DNA from 3 places in the Streptomyces sp. NPDC051105 genome. Region 3 is predicted to be linked to each of the others. Evidence: predicted binding sites of a transcription regulator. Region 3 holds the regulator's gene; each other region holds the start of a gene.

Region 1 (3,938 bases), on a different contig from region 3:
CGATCTACGGTGGCGAGCTCGTCGGCATCGAGGGCAACTACGACGACGTGAACCGTTTCTGCTCCGAGCTGATCGGTGACTCGGCCGGCGAGGGCTGGGGCTTCGTCAACGTCAACCTGCGGCCGTACTACGCGGAGGGCTCCAAGACCCTGGCGTACGAGATCTGCGAGCAGCTCGGCTGGCGGATCCCCGACCAGCTGGTCGTCCCGATCGCCTCCGGCTCGCAGCTCACGAAGATCGACAAGGGGCTGCAGGAGCTGATCAAGCTCGGGCTCGTCGAGGACAAGCCGTACAAGATCTTCGGCGCGCAGGCCGAGGGATGCTCGCCGGTGTCGGTGGCCTACAAGGCGGGCCACGACGTGGTGCGACCGCAGAAGCCGAACACCATCGCCAAGTCGCTGGCCATCGGCAACCCGGCCGACGGGCCGTACGTCCTGGACATCGCGCGCCGTACCGGCGGTGCGGTGGAGGACGTCACCGACGAGCAGGTGGTCGACGCGATCAAGCTGCTCGCGCGGACCGAGGGAATCTTCGCGGAGACCGCGGGCGGGGTGACGGTCGGAGTCACCAGGAAGCTCATCGAGAGTGGGCTGATCGATCCGGCGAAGTCGATCGTCGTACTCAACACGGGTGACGGACTGAAGACGCTGGACGCCGTGGCGGGCACCGGGCTCACGGCGACCATTCGCCCGAATCTCGAGTCTTTCCGCGAGGCCGGGCTCGCCTGAGTCAGCTGTAAGAAACCAGGGCGTTGCCCCGATCGGAGGTTCAAACGTGAGCGTCACCGTTCGCATCCCCACCATCCTGCGCACCTACACCGGTGGTCAGGCCGAAGTCAGCGCCGAAGGCGGCACCCTCGGCGAGGTCATCTCCGACCTGGAGAAGAACCACACCGGGATCGCCGCCCGCGTTCTCGACGACGAGGGCAAACTGCGCCGGTTCGTGAATGTGTACGTCAATGACGACGACGTGCGGTTCGAGCAGGGACTGGAGACGGCCACCCCGGACGGCGCCGGCGTCTCCATCATCCCGGCCGTGGCCGGCGGCTGACCTGCTGACAGGCTGATCGAATGACCGAACATTACCTTCGGTAACGCCGATCACTCACTGTTCATTGGATTGCCCCTTCCGTGAGAGAAGCGGAGGGGGCAATTCTGTGTGGTTGAGCGCGGTACAGTTGGGGAATGCGGCCCCGATCTCCAGGTCGGAAGCCCCGTATTCGATACCGCTGACCCGACAAGAAGTAGCCAAAGTGTGTGGGTTATATGCGGCTTTTGCGGCTTTTATGGGGCCCGACTTGCCCTGAATTCGGCCGAATTCTTGCTACATTCCGGACCCTTCCCGTCCAGAATTCTCGTCCGATTGACCTGTTGCAGACGGCAGTTGGACAGATACATTCAGCCGCGGTCGACGCGTTCCGGCGCACGCCCCCAAACCTGTGGGGGGTGAGGTCTGACCCGGATCCGCGAAGTGTGGATCTGTGCAAGGGCCAGTAATAGGGGAGTTAGGCATGGCTCAGGGCACCGTCAAGTGGTTCAACGCGGAGAAGGGGTACGGCTTCATCGCGGTCGACGGTGGTGCGGATGTTTTCGTCCACTACAGTGCGATTCAGATGGACGGCTACCGCACCCTGGAGGAAGGTCAGCGGGTCGATTTCGAGATCTCGCAGGGCCAGAAGGGGCCGCAGGCGGACATGGTCCGGCTCGCGACCAGCTGAAGCACGCGCCGACTGACAGCGTCGTTCTTCTTTCATTGTCGGAGGGCTCGTATCCCATGGGGAGTCATGGGTTACGAGCCCTTTGGCATGCCCGGGATGAGCGGGCCGGCGCACCCCGTGGGTGCGGCCCGGTGCGCCGCCCCGCGCGCGGCCCGGTGCGCCGCCCCGCGCGCGGCCCTGGCGCGGCCCAGTCTCCCGGAGGCGCTTGCACTCGGCATGGGCGAGTGCTAATCATTGGCGTTAGCACTCTGAAGGTGAGAGTGACAAAGATGGACCGGGTCGGTGAGGCCCGCAGACCGGGTGGGGCAAGGAACCCACGGGTCGGCGAGCCGTCCGTCGCGGGCGCGGGCGCGGTCCAGAAGACTCACCCCCAGTCCTGGAGGGACCACTTCACATGGCCAAGATCATCGCGTTCGACGAGGAGGCGCGGCGCGGCCTTGAGCGCGGTATGAACCAGCTCGCCGACGCCGTCAAGGTCACCCTCGGCCCCAAGGGCCGCAACGTCGTCCTCGAGAAGAAGTGGGGCGCCCCCACGATCACCAACGATGGTGTGTCCATCGCCAAGGAGATCGAGCTGGAGGACCCGTACGAGAAGATCGGCGCCGAGCTGGTCAAGGAAGTCGCCAAGAAGACGGACGACGTCGCCGGTGACGGTACGACCACCGCGACCGTGCTCGCCCAGGCCCTGGTCAAGGAAGGCCTGCGCAACGTCGCCGCCGGCGCCAACCCGATGGCCCTGAAGCGCGGTATCGAGAAGGCCGTCGAGGCCGTCTCCGGTGCCCTCCTCGAGCAGGCGAAGGACGTCGAGACCAAGGAGCAGATCGCCTCCACGGCCTCCATCTCCGCCGCCGACACCCAGATCGGCGAGCTCATCGCCGAGGCCATGGACAAGGTCGGCAAGGAAGGCGTCATCACCGTCGAGGAGTCCCAGACCTTCGGTCTGGAGCTGGAGCTCACCGAGGGTATGCGCTTCGACAAGGGCTACATCTCGGCGTACTTCGCCACCGACATGGAGCGTATGGAGGCGTCGCTCGACGACCCGTACATCCTGATCGCCAACTCGAAGATCGGCTCCGTCAAGGACCTGCTCCCGCTCCTGGAGAAGGTCATGCAGTCGGGCAAGCCGCTGCTGATCATCGCCGAGGACGTCGAGGGCGAGGCCCTGTCGACCCTGGTCGTCAACAAGATCCGCGGCACCTTCAAGTCCGTCGCCGTCAAGGCCCCGGGCTTCGGCGACCGCCGCAAGGCGATGCTGAACGACATCGCCATCCTCACCGGTGGCGAGGTGATCTCCGAGGAGGTCGGTCTCAAGCTGGAGAACACCACCCTCGACCTGCTGGGCAAGGCCCGCAAGGTGGTCATCACCAAGGACGAGACCACCATCGTCGACGGTGCCGGCTCGTCCGACCAGGTCGCCGGCCGGGTCAACCAGATCCGCGCCGAGATCGAGCAGTCCGACTCGGACTACGACCGCGAGAAGCTCCAGGAGCGCCTGGCCAAGCTCGCCGGTGGCGTCGCCGTCATCAAGGCCGGTGCCGCGACCGAGGTCGAGCTCAAGGAGCGCAAGCACCGCATCGAGGACGCCGTTCGCAACGCGAAGGCGGCCGTCGAGGAGGGCATCGTCGCCGGTGGTGGCGTGGCCCTGCTCCAGGCCTCCTCGGTCTTCGAGAAGCTGGAGCTGGAGGGTGACGAGGCGACCGGCGCCGCGATCGTGAAGCTCGCCCTCGAGGCCCCGCTGAAGCAGATCGCCGTCAACGCCGGCCTCGAGGGCGGCGTCGTGGTGGAGAAGGTCCGCAACCTCACCCCGGGTCACGGCCTGAACGCCGCGACCGGTGAGTACGTCGACCTGGTCGCCGAGGGCATCATCGACCCGGCGAAGGTGACGCGCTCTGCCCTGCAGAACGCCGCCTCCATCGCCGCGCTGTTCCTCACCACCGAGGCCGTCATCGCCGACAAGCCGGAGAAGGCCGCCGCGGCCGCTCCGGGCGGCATGCCGGGCGGTGACATGGACTTCTGATCGACCCCTGGTCGATCGCCTGTCCTGATCGAGGGCGGCACCCCCTGTTCGACAGGGGGTGCCGCCCTCGGGCGTTTTCGCCTCCGTGGTGGCCGTGGTCCCGTGTCCGGGGTCACACCGCTTTCCGGTGGGGCCGGGAATGGGCACGTCGGGGCGGATCGTTGTGCACGGTTGTGCACTCGATGCGCGTGCACATACCGTTCG
Region 2 (3,938 bases), on a different contig from region 3:
GCCAGCCCCAGCGCGTCGGCGTTCGCCCGCGCCGCGGCCGCCGTCACCGGGTCCCGGTCCACGGCGAGCACCCGGATCCCCGCCCGCGCGAGCGCGATCGCGTCGCCCCCGATCCCGCAGCACAGGTCGGCGACCGAGGTCACCCCGAGCGCCGTCAGCCGCTGGGCCCGGTACGCGGCGACACTCGCCCGCGTCGACTGCTCAACCCCGTTCGGCGTGAAGAACATGCGGTCCGCGTCCGCCTCCCCGAACTTCACCGCCGCCCGCTGCCGCAGCCGGGCCTGGGCGAGCGCCGCCGACACCAGTTCGGCGGGGTGCTCGCGGCGCAGCCGGGTGGCCACGGCGAGTTCGTCGGCGGGCGCGGTGCCGCGCACCTGGGCGAGGAGGGCGCGGCCCTCGGGGGAGAGGAGGGGGGCGAGGAGGTCGTTCACCGGGTCATTGTCGGCCAGTCGGTGGATGGTTCGCCTCCGGCGGCGGTGTCGGCGCCGGTTCCGGGGGAGGGGCCTGGAAGGATCCGACGCCATGCGAGTAGTCGTACAAAATGACAAAAAAGGGTTGACGGCGGGCGTCGTGGGCCTGCTGGCCGCGGCCGCCCTGATGTCCGGCTGCGCGGGGCCGGACACCGGCTCCACCGCCCGTCCCGCCGCCGGCCAGCAGCCGCACCGGGCGGCGCCCGCCCCCGACTCCCACGCCGCCCTGGTCGCCGCCGCCAGGCGCTGGGGCCTGGACGCGGTCCCGCTGCGGCCCCCGGCCCCGCCGAAGGTGAAGCCGCGCATCACCGCGCGCGACGGCTTCGAGGTGGACGGGCAGGAGGAGGACGACCTGCCCCCGGTCTTCACCACGATCCCGACCAGGCAGAAGGTCGTCTTCCTGACCATCGACGACGGCTGGAACAAGGACCCGCGGTTCCTCCGCATGATGAACGACCTGCGGATCCCCTACACCGCGTTCCTCAGCAACTACCTGGTCAAGGACGACTACGGCTTCTTCCGCACGATGCAGGCCGAGGGCCACACCCTCAACAACCACACCCTGACCCACCCCTATCTGCCCGGTCTGTCCTACGAGGAGCAGAAGGACGAGATCTGCGGCATGCAGGCGATCATGAAGAAGCAGTTCGGCAAGGCGCCGACGGTCTTCCGGCCGCCCTACGGCAACTACAACGGCGACACCCTGCGCGCCGCCAAGTCGTGCGGCATCAAGTACGCGCCCATCTGGGACGAGGAGGTGTTCGTCGACCACTGGGAGTACCGCGAGTGGGACCGCGGCCTGCACCCCGGTGACATCGTGCTCACGCACTTCCGGGGCAAGGACGACTGGGACGGCACGATGATCGACGACATGCGCCGCTTTCTGAACAAGGTCACCCGCGAGGGCTATGCGGTGGCGCGCCTGGAGGACTACCTGTGAGCCGGCCGAGGGCGACGGCCGCGCTGCTGACCGCCGCCCTCCTCCTGGCGGGCTGCGCGCAGTCCGTCGACCCGATCGAACGGCTGGGCAAGAAGGCGGCCGACCGGGTACGGCCGCACGGGCCGGCCGGCGAACAGCCGTACCGCCACTGGGGCCTGACCGCGCCCCTGCTTCCGGCGCCGCACCCACCGCTCCACCCGCTCGCTCTCCATACGGCCCACCCCCCGGTCGTCGATCACGTCACCACCACCGACAAGGTCGTCTTCCTCACCTACGACGACGGCGCCGAGAAGGACCCCCGGTTCGTGGACATGGTCCGTGAACTGCGGCTCCCGGTGAGCATGTTCCTCACGGACAGCGTGGTCGGCCCCGGGTACGGCCACTTCGCCCGTCTCCAGGAGGTCGGCGCGAGCATCCAGAACCACACCCTCGACCACCCGGCCATGCCCGGCCTGCCCTACGCCGGCCAGCGCGCCGAGATCTGCGGCCAGCAGGAGAAACTCAGGTCCCGCTTCGGCATCCGCCCCCGGCTCTTCCGCCCGCCCTACGGCACGTACGACAGCGCCACCCTGCGCGCGGCGGCCGACTGCGGGATGACGGCGGTGGTCCTGTGGCGCGCGGCGATGACGGCCGACGGCATCGCCTACCGCCACGGTGAGAAGCGGTTGCGCCCCGGCGACATCGTCCTGGTCGGCCCGGACGAGGCCACGGGCCTGCCCCTGCGCGAACGCACGACCCGCCTGCTGCGCCGGGTCCAGGAGGACGGCCTGACGGTGGGCCGTCTGGAGGACTACCTGTAGGACCGACCGGCCCCTTTTCCCGGCCCGTGCGGCGTTCGGGTTCCCAGGCCGTGCGGCGTTCGGGTTCCCGGGCTGTGCGGCGTTCGGGTTTCCGGGCTGTGCGGCGTTCGGGTTTCCGGGCTGTGCGGCGTTCGGGTTCCCAGGCCGTGCGGCGTTCGGGTTCCCGGCCCGTGCGGCGTTCGGGTTCCCAGGCCGTGCGGCGTTCGGGTTCCCGGCCCGTGCGGCGTTCGGGTTTCCGGGCTGTGCGGCGTTCGGGTTCCCGGCCCGTGCGGCGTTCGGGGACGAGGCCGAAGGCCGGAAGCGGGGGTCCGAGGGCGGCGGCCCCAGGGACGGTCACCGCGGCCCCGGGCACCGTTTTTCCGGCGCCGCGCCGCACGCAATTGGCACTCCGCTTGACCGAGTGCTAATCGCGGTCATAGTCTCAGCTCTGGCACTCGGCAGATGAGAGTGCCAACAACGCGACGGGCAGGTCCGGCACCCGCGACGACGGATCCACCTGGTCGCCACCTCAGACAGTTAACCCCGTGAGATCTCCGAAGGGGGAGGTCGGATCGTGACGACCACCAGCTCCAAGGTTGCCATCAAGCCGCTCGAGGACCGCATTGTGGTCCAGCCGCTCGACGCCGAGCAGACCACCGCCTCTGGCCTGGTCATCCCGGACACCGCGAAGGAGAAGCCCCAGGAGGGCGCCGTCCTCGCCGTGGGTCCGGGCCGCTTCGAGAACGGCGAGCGCCTGCCGCTCGACGTCAAGGTCGGCGACATCGTGCTGTACAGCAAGTACGGCGGCACCGAGGTGAAGTACAACGGCGACGAGTACCTCGTCCTCTCGGCTCGCGACGTGCTCGCGATCATCGAGAAGTAGTTCACCCCAAGCACATTCTGCTTTGAGCTGCGCCCCTGGCCCCCGCGACCTTATGAAGCCGGGCGTCGGGGGCGCGGTTCGTTTCACCCACGTTTTCCGAGAGGGCTGAACCGCTCCCATGGCGAAGATCCTGAAGTTCGACGAGGACGCCCGTCGCGCCCTCGAGCGCGGCGTCAACAAGCTTGCCGACACGGTCAAGGTGACGATCGGCCCCAAGGGCCGCAACGTCGTCATCGACAAGAAGTTCGGCGCCCCCACCATCACCAACGACGGTGTCACGATCGCCCGCGAGGTCGAGATCGAGGACCCGTACGAGAACCTCGGTGCCCAGCTGGTGAAGGAGGTGGCGACCAAGACCAACGACATCGCGGGTGACGGTACGACCACCGCCACCGTGCTGGCCCAGGCGCTGGTCCGCGAGGGCCTCAAGAACGTCGCCGCGGGTGCCTCCCCGGCCGCCCTGAAGAAGGGCATCGACGCCGCCGTCGCCGCCATCTCCGAGGACCTGCTCGCGACGGCCCGGCCGATCGACGAGAAGTCCGACATCGCCGCCGTCGCCGCGCTGTCCGCCCAGGACCAGCAGGTCGGCGAGCTCATCGCCGAGGCGATGGACAAGGTCGGCAAGGACGGTGTCATCACCGTCGAGGAGTCCAACACCTTCGGTCTGGAGCTGGACTTCACCGAGGGCATGGCCTTCGACAAGGGCTACCTGTCGCCGTACTTCGTGACGGACCAGGAGCGCATGGAGGCCGTCCTGGAGGACCCCTACATCCTCATCAACCAGGGCAAGGTCTCCTCCATCGCGGACCTGCTCCCGCTGCTCGAGAAGATCATCCAGAGCAACGCCTCCCGCCCGCTGCTGATCA
Region 3 (3,938 bases):
GTCCTGCACGTCCCGATGGGTGCCCTGGTGACCGCCGGCCTCCACGCCCTGTGCGATCACCGCGTCCGCCCCGGCCCGCTCGACGGCGAGCGCCTCCTCGGCGGTGGTCGCGGTGACCAGGGTGAGGGTTCCCGCGCGGCGGAGGGAGTCGAGGACGTCCTTGCCCGGGACTCCGAAGTGGAACGAGGCCGCGGCCACCGGGTTGTCGAGCAGCACGGCCAGCTTGGCCTCGTACCCGTCGTCCCGGCCGCTGTCCGGGTCGCCGAGTTCCGTCTTGTACCAGGCGGCCTCACCGGCCAGCTGATGCGCGTAGACCTCCACGGCCCCGGTCTCGGCGTGCTCCGTCTGCGGCATGAACAGGTTCACCCCGAAGGGACGGCCGGTCAGCCCCCGCAACTGCTTGATCTCCTGGTACATCCCGTCGGCGGTCTTGTACCCGGCGGCCAGGAACCCCAGCCCGCCCGCCTCGGACACGGCGGCGGCGAGCTGCGGCACGGAGACCCCGCCCGCCATGGGGGCCTGCACGATCGGAAGGGGAAAGAGATCGGTCAGTGCGGAGGACATGACGGCATGTTGTCACGTCCTCCGAACAAGACCGAATCGGGCCGTCCCTCTGGCACATGCCAGACATGTCCGGGCCGCGAAGGGCCGTCGCCCCCTCCCGGTGCCCCGTCCACGCCCGTGCGCCGACCGGTCAGAGCCCGCACCACGGGCCGCCGGCGCCCGTACGCCGGCCCCTCAGCGCCCGCCGACGGGTCAACGCCCGTTGAACGCGTCCTTCAGCCGGCTGAACAGACCCTGCTGCCCCGGCTGGAACTGCCCCGTCGGCCGTTCCTCGCCGCGCAGCTTCGCCAACTCGCGCAGCAGCCGCTCCTGCTCGGGGTCGAGCTTGGTCGGGGTCGTCACCTCGACATGGACGATGAGGTCACCGCGCCCGCCGCCGCGCAGATGCGTGACACCGCGCCCGTGCAACGGGATCGACTGCCCGGACTGCGTTCCCGGCCGGATGTCGACCTCCTCCATCCCGTCCAGCGTCTCCAGCGGCACCTTCGTACCGAGCGAGGCCGCCGTCATCGGGATGGTCACCGTGCAGTGCAGATCGTCGCCGCGCCGCTGGAACGTGGAGTGCGGCAGCTCGTGGATCTCGACGTACAGGTCACCGGCGGGACCGCCGCCGGGCCCGACCTCGCCCTCACCGGCGAGCTGGATCCGGGTGCCGTTGTCGACACCGGCCGGGATCTTCACGGTCAGCGTCCGCCGCGACCGCACCCGCCCGTCACCGGCGCACTCGGGACACGGCGTCGGCACGACCGTACCGAAGCCCTGGCACTGCGGACACGGCCGCGAGGTCATGACCTGGCCCAGGAAGGACCGCGTCACCTGCGAGACCTCACCTCGGCCCCGGCACATGTCACAGGTCTGGGCGGAAGTGCCCGGCGCCGCGCCCTCACCGTTGCAGGTGTTGCAGACGATCGCCGTGTCGACCTGGATGTCCTTGGTGGTACCGAAGGCCGCCTCGTCGAGCTCGACCTCGATCCGGATCATCGCGTCCTGGCCGCGCCGGGTCCTGGACCTCGGCCCGCGCTGCGACGCGGTACCGAAGAACGCGTCCATGATGTCCGAGAAGTTCCCGAAGCCACCGGCCCCGAAGCCGCCCGCACCCGCGCCGCCGCTCTGCGAGAGCGGGTCACCGCCGAGGTCGTAGACCTGCTTCTTCTGCGGGTCGGAGAGCACCTCGTAGGCGGCGTTGATCTCCTTGAACCGCTCCTGGGTCTTCGGATCCGGGTTGACGTCCGGGTGCAGCTCGCGCGCGAGCCGACGGAAGGCCTTCTTGATCTCTTCCTGCGACGCGTCGCGGCGCACGCCGAGAACGGCGTAGTAGTCCGTGGCCACTTACGACTCCGCCAGGATCTGTCCGACGTACCGTGCCACCGCTCGTACCGCTCCCATCGTTCCCGGGTAATCCATGCGGGTCGGTCCGACCACGCCGAGCTTGGCGAGTGCCTCGCCGCCCGAACCGTAGCCGACCGACACCACGGACGTGGAGTTGAGTCCCTCATAGGCGTTCTCGTGACCGATGCGTACGGTCATGCCCGAATCCCCCGCCTCGCCCATGAGCTTGAGGAGGACGACATGCTCCTCCAGGGCCTCCAGGACGGGCCGGATCATGAGGGGAAAGTCATGTCCGAAGCGGGTGAGATTGGCGGTGCCGCCGATCATCAGCCGCTCCTCGTTCTCCTCGACGAGCGTCTCCAGCAGGGTGGAGAGCACCGCCGAGACCGTACCGCGGTCCTCGGCCTCGAAGGCGTCCGGCAGGTCCTCCACCAGCCGGGGCACGTCCGAGAACCGGCGACCGGCGACCCGGCTGTTGAGCCGCGCCCGCAGATCCGCCAGCGACGACTCCCCGAAGGGCGCCGGGCAGTCGACCATCCGCTGCTCGACCCGCCCGGTGTCGGTGATCAGCACCAGCATCAGCCGGGCCGGGGCGAGCGCGAGCAGTTCCACGTGCCGCACGGTGGACCGTGTCAGCGACGGGTACTGCACGACCGCGACCTGCCGTGTCAGCTGCGCCAGCAGCCGCACCGTCCGCGCCACGACGTCGTCGAGGTCGACGGCGCCGTCGAGGAAGTTCTGGATGGCCCGCCGCTCGGGCGCGCTCATCGGCTTGACGCCGGCGAGCTTGTCGACGAACAGCCGGTAGCCCTTGTCGGTGGGGATCCGCCCGGCGCTGGTGTGCGGCTGGGCGATGTACCCCTCGTCCTCCAGGGCGGCCATGTCGTTGCGCACGGTCGCCGGGGAGACCCCGAGGTTGTGCCGCTCGGTCAGCGCCTTCGACCCCACCGGCTCCTCGGTGCCGACATAGTCCTGGACGATGGCGCGCAATACCTGAAGCCTGCGTTCACTCAGCATCCAGCGCCACACCTCCAGAAAGTCGTCCCCGCGGCCTTTCGGGTCTTTCGCCTGGCACTCTGCGATCCCGAGTGCCAACGTCCCCGGCCCAGTGTACGGCCGCCGGGTACCGACTGGGCAAGGTCGGTGAGGACCCGGGGCGTTCTGCCGTTAGCGTCGCGGTATGACGGTGACTTGGGAAGAGCTGGGCTGGGAGCGGGTGGCCGAGGGTGTCGGCCGGTGCCGGCTGCCGGGCTGGGACTGCACGGCCGGGCTGGTCCTCGGGGCGGGCCCGGTCCTGATGGTGGACGCCGGGTCGAGCCTGGCGGAGGGCGCGCGGTTGCGTACGGAGGCACAGCGGCTGGCCGGACGCCGTGTGACCGATCTCGCGCTCACCCACCCCCACTTCGACCACGTCTTCGGCACCCCCGCGTTCGCGGGCGCGGACGTGCACGTGGCGGCGGGCGCGGAAGCCGTCCTCACGCACGGCCGCGAGGCGCTCCGCCTGGACGCGATCCGCAACGGCCTGCCGGCCCCGGAGGCCGAGGAGGCGGCCGACGCGCTGCCCCTGCCCCGCCGTCCGGTCTCCGGCGAGTGGACCCTCGACCTCGGCGACGGCCGCCGGGCCCTGCTGGCCGACGTGGGCCCCGGCCACACCTCCCACGACCTCGCGGTCCTCGTCCCCGGCCTCCCCGGCGACCCCGGCGACCCGCCGGTGGTGTTCTGCGGCGACCTGGTGGAGGAGTCCGGCGCCCCCCAGGCCGGCCCCGACGCCGTACCGTCCCACTGGCCGGCCGCCCTGGACCGCCTGCTCGCCCTCGGCGGCGAGAACGCCCGGTACGTGCCCGGTCACGGAGCGGTGGTGGACGCGGCGTTCGTACGACGGCAACGCGACGTCCTGGCCACCCGTTTCGGCGTGTCGTGACCACGCCGCCGCCGCTTCTCCTATCGTCATCCGAATGCGCCAGTACTCCGCCGACCTGACCCCGCCGTGGAAGAAGCCGAAACCGGCACCGGAGGTGGCCGCCGAACCCGGCCTGGTCGTCGAG

Evidence for each region. Region 3 encodes HrcA, which represses chaperone genes, less so after heat shock. Its sites were predicted from a motif close to TTNGCACTCNGNNNNNCNGAGTGCNAA; they were not measured.
Region 1: the regulator HrcA is predicted to act here: its motif matches at 1,922-1,948, upstream of groL (chaperonin GroEL).
Region 2: the regulator HrcA is predicted to act here: its motif matches at 2,591-2,617, upstream of groES (co-chaperone GroES).

Annotation. Positions count from the first base shown of each region.
Region 1 covers NZ_JBFBBR010000009.1:186,784-190,721, forward strand. Annotated here, with positions in the region: gene thrC (threonine synthase) at 1-728, shown strand, start outside; gene AB0N16_RS23365 (MoaD/ThiS family protein) at 775-1,050, shown strand; gene AB0N16_RS23370 (cold-shock protein) at 1,511-1,717, shown strand; gene groL (chaperonin GroEL) at 2,112-3,734, shown strand.
Region 2 covers NZ_JBFBBR010000003.1:366,299-370,236, reverse strand. Annotated here, with positions in the region: gene AB0N16_RS09100 (class I SAM-dependent methyltransferase) at 1-431, opposite strand, end outside; gene AB0N16_RS09095 (polysaccharide deacetylase family protein) at 523-1,410, shown strand; gene AB0N16_RS09090 (polysaccharide deacetylase family protein) at 1,407-2,210, shown strand; gene groES (co-chaperone GroES) at 2,764-3,072, shown strand; gene groL (chaperonin GroEL) at 3,191-3,938, shown strand, end outside.
Region 3 covers NZ_JBFBBR010000004.1:613,687-617,624, forward strand. Annotated here, with positions in the region: gene AB0N16_RS13510 (nitronate monooxygenase) at 1-564, opposite strand, end outside; gene dnaJ (molecular chaperone DnaJ) at 757-1,893, opposite strand; gene hrcA (heat-inducible transcriptional repressor HrcA) at 1,894-2,910, opposite strand; gene AB0N16_RS13525 (MBL fold metallo-hydrolase) at 3,074-3,814, shown strand; gene AB0N16_RS13530 (DUF3097 domain-containing protein) at 3,849-3,938, shown strand, end outside.